One region of the Pantoea sp. XAF26B01_ASV70 genome, then DNA from elsewhere that is predicted to be linked to it. Evidence: predicted binding sites of a transcription regulator. Region 1 holds the regulator's gene; the other holds the start of a gene.
What was found. The regulator LexA, encoded in region 1, represses DNA repair genes until DNA is damaged. The targets are predictions, from matches to a motif close to TNCTGTATGTACATACAGNA.

Region 1 (3,415 bases):
TTCACGTCCTGGTGCGCGGCCAAACATCACCGTGACCGGCAGCATCTGAATATCCAGCTTAGGGTTATTGCGATGCAGGTCCAGGTAATCGTGAAAAATTTTCACGGATTCAACGCTGGGCACAAAATAGGGGAAGACGCGAGGGCCATTGTGGATAAAGACGTGGCGCGGCAGCAGAGAACCATCAATCTCCAGCGGAGTGAGCGGGTCGGGCAGATGATGCCGCAGACACTGTGCGCGTAAAGTCAGTAAGTCGGCCTTCGAATCGTAAGGCAAAACATACATAATAGGTCGGGTCGGATCCAGACCATGTTCAGACACGGGATCGGCCGGAATGGCCTTACTTTTTACCAAAAACGACAGTGGTAAATTAAGCAGTTTGTAATAGAGTTTACGCCAACCTGACATAGACAACATGAAGCCTCTTGTTAGCAAAGCGCCGCAAGCATACCAGAAAGCGCAGCGAAGATCTGTGGTGGTGCCAATTGCACGCAGCCCAGACATTGACGTCAATCCGATGAAAGGGTTCCCACATCATGGCAAATAATGCCACCGGACTTATCAGAATAGTAAAAGCTGCAGGTTACTCATGGCAGGGACTGCGTGCCGCCTGGCAACATGAAGCGGCGTTTCGGCAGGAAGCGCTGGCTGCGCTGGCCGCTATTGTTATTGCGTGCTGGCTGGATGTCGATGTGGTCTCCCGCATCCTCATGATTGGGGCGGTGGTGCTGGTGGTCATTGTTGAAATCCTCAATAGCGCCATTGAAGCAGTGGTCGACCGCATCGGTCAGGAGCATCATCCGCTGGCGGGCCGGGCAAAAGACATGGGCTCGGCGGCGGTGCTGATCAGCATCTTACTGGCACTCTTCGTCTGGATCGCGCTGCTCTGGACACATTTGCGATAAGCCTTCCATAACGCGTCTGAGGGCGCGTTTTCCCTGACAATCGGTTTCCATTTCACCAATACCTGTATATACTCACAGCGACTGTATAAACAACCAGGGGGCGGGATGAAAGCATTAACCAGCAGGCAGCAGCAGGTCTATGACCTGATTCGCGACCATATTTCTTCAACGGGCATGCCGCCTACGCGTGCCGAGATCGCCGCGCAGCTGGGCTTCCGTTCGCCGAACGCGGCAGAAGAGCATCTGAAAGCGCTGGCGCGCAAAGGCGTCATCGAGATCGTTTCCGGTGCATCGCGCGGCATTCGACTGTTAATGGAAGAAGAAGCCTCAGAAGGGCTACCGCTGATTGGCCGGGTTGCTGCCGGTGAGCCGATCATGGCGCAGGAACATATCGAAACCCACTACAAGGTCGATCCGGGCCTGTTTAAGCCGTCTGCTGACTTCCTGCTGCGCGTCAGCGGAATGTCGATGAAAGATATCGGGATTATGGATGGCGACCTGCTCGCGGTGCATAAAACCCAGGATGTGCGTAACGGCCAGGTTGTGGTTGCCCGCATTGATGATGAAGTCACCGTTAAGCGCTGGAAAAAGCAGGGTGCTATCGTGCATCTGCTGCCGGAAAACAGCGATTTTGACCCGATTGTTGTCGATACCCGTGCGCAGTCACTGACCATAGAAGGTCTGGCTGTTGGCGTGGTGCGCAACGGTGAGTGGCTCTGATTCTTCTGCCAGCGTGCATTCGCCTTCTCTGATGCTATTCTGTCTGCCCTAATTTTGTCGCTGCCTCTTTTGCGCAGCGACACTGAGCACGGAACGGCGAATGCGCTTTATTACGGCAACCGATAAAAATCTCTGGCGGCTTGCGCTGCCGATGATCCTTTCAAATATCACCGTTCCCTTACTTGGAGTGGTCGATACTGCAGTAATTGGTCATCTCGACAGCCCTGTCTATCTTGGCGGGGTTGCGGTCGGGACTACAGTGACCAGCTTCCTCTTTATGCTGCTGCTTTTCCTTCGAATGAGTACCACTGGCCTTACGGCGCAGGCATTTGGCGCGGGCGATAAAATGGCGCTGGCACGCGCGCTGACTCAGCCGCTGATCATTGCGCTGCTGGCGGGCGTACTGTTCATCGCTTTGCGTTATCCGATTATTCAGCTGTCGACCCATCTGGTTGGCGGCAATCCCGATGTACTCGAACAGGCGGCACTGTTTATTCAGATTCGCTGGCTCAGTGCGCCTGCCACGCTGGCAAACCTGGTCATTCTGGGCTGGCTGCTGGGCGTGCAGTATGCACGCGCGCCGGTGATCCTGCTGGTGGTGGGCAACCTGGTTAACATCGTGCTCGATCTCTGGCTGGTGATGGGGCTGCACTGGGGTGTCGCGGGGGCGGCAACCGCCACGGCGCTGGCGGAATACATTACGCTGGGTGTCGGCAGCATCATGGTCTGGCGGGTGTTAAAACTGCGCGGAATTACGCTTAGCCTGCTGAAGCAGAGCTGGCGCGGTGACAGCGGCCGGCTGCTGCGACTGAACCGGGATATCATGCTGCGCTCTCTGATGCTGCAGCTCTGTTTCGCCTCGCTGACCGTACTGGGTGCCCGGCTGGGTCCGGATGTGGTGGCGGTTAACGCAGTATTACTGATGTTCATCACTTTTACGGCTTACGCGCTGGATGGCTTTGCCTATGCGGTTGAAGCTTTTGCGGGTGAGGCGCATGGTGCAAAAGATGGCAGCAAACTCCTGCGCGTCTGGCACTCTGCCTGTCGGCAGGCGGTGGTGGTGGCGCTGTTCTTCTCGCTGATCTATGCCATTTTTGGCCCGCAAATCGTTACCCTGCTGACCTCTCTTCAGTCACTCCAGCAGACAGCGGACCGCTATCTGGTCTGGCAGATGATTATGCCGCTGATCGGTGTCTGGTGTTATCTGCTGGATGGCATGTTCATCGGGGCGACGCGCGGGCGCGAGATGCGTAACAGCATGGTAGTTGCCGCAGCCGGCTATTTTCTGACGCTGCTTAGCGTACCGGTGCTGGGTAACCATGGTCTTTGGCTGGCAGTCACGGTTTTCCTGGCGCTGCGAGGCCTGTCGCTGTGGCTCATCTGGCGTAAGCACTGGCGTCAGAACAGCTGGTTTGATGCCTGAGTCAGCCGTGGCTGCACGCAAGCCGATACGGATTATTCTGTATTATTCCACGGTTAAGAAATTGGCTACTACAATTAACTCTATGCAGCGCAGTTAACCAGCGCTTTGTATCGTTATTTTGTTAAGTAGCAAGATAATCATTAAAACCCGAGGATTGGAGGTCTGCCATGAATAAAGACGAAGCAAGCGGCAACTGGAAGCAGTTCAAAGGCAAAATGAAAGAGAAATGGGGCAAGCTGACCGACGATGATATGCAGGTTATCGAAGGTAAACGCGATCAGCTGGTCGGTAAAATCCAGGAGCGTTACGGCTCTACCAAAGATGAAGCCGAGCGCGAAGTAAGCGACTGGGAAGGTCAGAACAAAGA
Region 2 (3,415 bases), 980 kb from region 1:
ATGGCCACATTATCCTTATCATTCTGAAGCTTATTGATTTCCACTTTTAAATTTAAAATCTCTTCAAAGAATAGTCTTTTCATGCTTTCCTTTTTAAATTAAATGCAGTGGGATTATATGATCCTATTGCCTCGTAAAAATTGAAATACCTAGGATATATCAGGCACTTACTATTCATAACTCGATTATTAAAATTTTTATGTTTTCCGCTAACACATGTACATCTGGATTTATATACAGTTAAGAATTTGTATTAGTGGGGGATTATAGCCTTCCTATTTCTCACTTTTTTAACATGCCTCCCTAAAAAACTCAATCAAACTTAGCTATAAATGATAAAAATTATTTCATAATTTTGCAGAAGGTACGTCACTCCATCGAGTGGTGTATGCTGGTGATAGCATCTCACGCTTCATCTGCCATGTTGGCGCTATTCCTCGACCAGCAAACCAGATATTCCCTATGCCAGTCTGATTAATATGGTCAATCACCTGCATCAGAGGCTTGCTGTTGGCTCTGGGTTGAACTTCATCAAAGAGATTGAGCTGAGCAACTCCTGAAGGCGTGAAATCGTTCAGCATAACGCCTGCTTTGGCATAACGGTGGCCGTTTATCCACACTCGATCAAGCGCTCTCATCGCAGCTTCAATAATGTCCCTGGAATCCTGACAGGGTGACATCAGTGTCTCTGAAGCCAGATTTCCGTAGTAAGCCTCTCCGGGCGAAAAAGGCGAGGTTTTAATGAATGCACAAACCTGTCTGCAGTATTGTTTCTCCCCCCTCAATTTAGCGGCCGCCCGCTCGGCATGCTGACAGATCGCCTGTCTTATGTGTTCATACTCCGTGACCCTTTCGCCAAACGAACGGGAGCACACGATCTGCTGCTTTGCCGGCGGCGCCTCTTCCAGACTGATACAGCTCTCGCCGTTCAGCTCACGCACCGTCCTCTCCAGTACTACGCTGAAGTGTTTACGGATCATTGCAGGATTGGCGCGGGAGAGCTCCAGTGCGGTTGTAATACCCATTCCGTTCAGTTTTTTGGCAATGCGTCTGCCTACTCCCCAGACCTCCTCAACGGGCTGGCGGGCAAGCATCTTCTCTGCACGGACGTGCGATGTGATGGCCAGGACGCCGCCAAACTGAGGCCACTCTTTGCTGCTCCACTGGGCTGATTTTGCTAGCGTTTTGGTTTTACCAACCCCAACGCCGACCGTAAGGCCGGTGTGCTCACGCACACTGCAACGGACTTCGCGACCAAATGTCTCGAAGTCCGTGCAAAAATCGATTCCACGGACGTCCAGAAACATCTCATCAATCGAATACTGTTCTACGCGAGGTGACAGAGCTTCTAAAACGCTCATTACCCTGTTCGACATCGATGCGTATAACGCATAATTAGAGCTAAAGGCATGAATTTTAACTGGGAAATTTTCGTTTTTGATTTTAAACCAGGGTTCGCCCATACGGACATGTTTTTTACTTTCGGCACTGCGTGCGATGACGCAACCATCGTTATTACTCAGAACAACCACTGCCTGGTTGCGCAAATCAGGTCTGAAGACTTTTTCACAGCTCGCATAGAAGCTATTGACGTCCACTATTGCGAACATCACTCACCCCGGGTTTTATGAATAAATGAGGTGACCACGCCGAAAATCTGGAGCGTTTCCGGATCTGGGTATATAGGGGAGAAGGAAGGATTCATGGGCTGGAGCGTCAGCCTGGGGCGGAGCAGCAGGCGTTTTACGGTAAATTCGCCTTCAATCTCAGCAATGACAATGTCGCCGTGCCGGGGAGATTCGGCCTTATCTACCACCATTAAGTCACCACTGTTAAGGCCAATGTCCGTCATAGACTGGCCAGAGGCGCGGACAAAAAACGTCGCTGCAGGGCGCATTACACAATATTCGTTGAGGTCTAACTCGCGTTCAACATAATCCTGAGCAGGGCTGGGAAAACCAGCCTGACAGTTTTCGAGGAAAAGTGGTGCAGCTATCGAGATCGGGGATAGCGGGAATTTGTATAAAGTGAGCATGTCATGGCACCTCCTAATCTACTGTTTATGCATACAGTATTATCCAGAGATTCCAGGGCAGTCAATCGCACTCAGTCACCTTCGGTGTAACTCATTGAATACTGTAAAAATAAACCACATCCAGACCGAAAGTGTTAACAGCGTCGGAATAATTGGCCCTTTACAGGTAATCAAGCGTCTCAATACCCGCAAAATAAAGATAAAAAAAGGCCGGTTACCCGGCCTCAGATGTTGAGAAATATGTCTTTCCTTCTGTTCAGTGTTCGTTAATGGGATCATGTCATTTCACGCTGCTGCGTCAGCCCTGATGCCAGAGTGCGCACGCAGACGTGCTGACCATCCGTTCCAGTAATGCACCGGCGTCAGCAGTACCCGCCGCCGTTCGTCACACAGGGCATTCCCGATTACAACCTCACCGGGTATGCCGCAGAGTGAAAGCTGGATATAGGCCATGCCCGCCGCCAGCGGATCGATATCGGTAACAGACACCCATAGATAGCGGTGTGGCGAATAACCGGCATTCCTGAGCGTGCTGGCGAATGCCAGCGTCATAGCTCCTGAGCCGCAGGCCGGTTCAGCAAAAGTGATAAACGGCTTGTCTCTGAAAACCTCTTCAGGATTGCTGAGTTGCGCGCCGAACTGCAGTTGCGCCATCATCAGCGCCACGCTCCACGGGGTGAAGTACTGTTCTTTGTCTTTGTCACCCAGTTCAAGCAGCATGTAAATGCGCCCGAGAAAGTCACAGGTTTTTTCTTCCAGTCCGTTCACCACGTATGCCAGCAGTCTGGCCATCGATGAAACGTCCTCTTTTTTGTATTTGCCCACGATGGCCATATATTTCTGTTCGCGCTTCTCACAGAAATGCAGGCCATTCTGAATGGCGATCACACTGCAGCTGATGAAGTCTGTAAACACCTGGATACGCCGGGTGCCACGGGCGATGGAGTTAAAGAGTGAGATAAATTCTTTCTCGTTGTCGATGCGGACGCTCATGCGTGTTTTCCTGAAAAAAAGGGAACACGCCCCGTAAGGGAAACGATGTTCCCCCTTCGGGTGAAAAAAGCGGCCACAGCAGATGCTGTGACCATTGTCTGACAGACCTGTGATTAGGATCTGTCGGTAGTTAACCACGAACGCCGGCGTAGTGTGCAACGGCAGTGGCGGCCGGCGCAGCTGCTTCAGCACTGAACTGATACAGCCTTGCCCCTTCACTCACCTGATACTGCAAGTCCTCCTCCGGATAAGGTCCGCTGTCGACGTGGTCACCGCTGTCAAAACAGTGATAACCCGACGTGCCGGCATCCGGAGAGATCCAGTAGTGACGGATTTCACAGTCAAACTTCTGCGACATCTGCCCCATGACTTCCGCCGACGGCGGAT

Region 2: umuD (translesion error-prone DNA polymerase V autoproteolytic subunit) is a predicted target of LexA. The motif match lies at 2,055-2,074, and genes of this name have one in related genera.

Annotation. Positions count from the first base shown of each region.
Region 1 covers NZ_CM137251.1:3,897,121-3,900,535, reverse strand. The annotation lists gene plsB (glycerol-3-phosphate 1-O-acyltransferase PlsB) at 1-408, opposite strand, end outside; gene ACX8ZY_RS18450 (diacylglycerol kinase) at 537-905, shown strand; gene lexA (transcriptional repressor LexA) at 1,011-1,625, shown strand; gene dinF (MATE family efflux transporter DinF) at 1,726-3,048, shown strand; gene ACX8ZY_RS18435 (CsbD family protein) at 3,216-3,415, shown strand, end outside.
Region 2 covers NZ_CM137251.1:727,401-730,815, forward strand. The annotation lists gene ACX8ZY_RS03455 (hypothetical protein) at 1-83, opposite strand, end outside; gene umuC (translesion error-prone DNA polymerase V subunit UmuC) at 348-1,610, opposite strand; gene umuD (translesion error-prone DNA polymerase V autoproteolytic subunit) at 1,610-2,035, opposite strand; gene ACX8ZY_RS03470 (DNA methyltransferase family protein) at 2,321-3,028, opposite strand; gene ACX8ZY_RS03475 (DUF1281 domain-containing protein) at 3,159-3,415, opposite strand, start outside.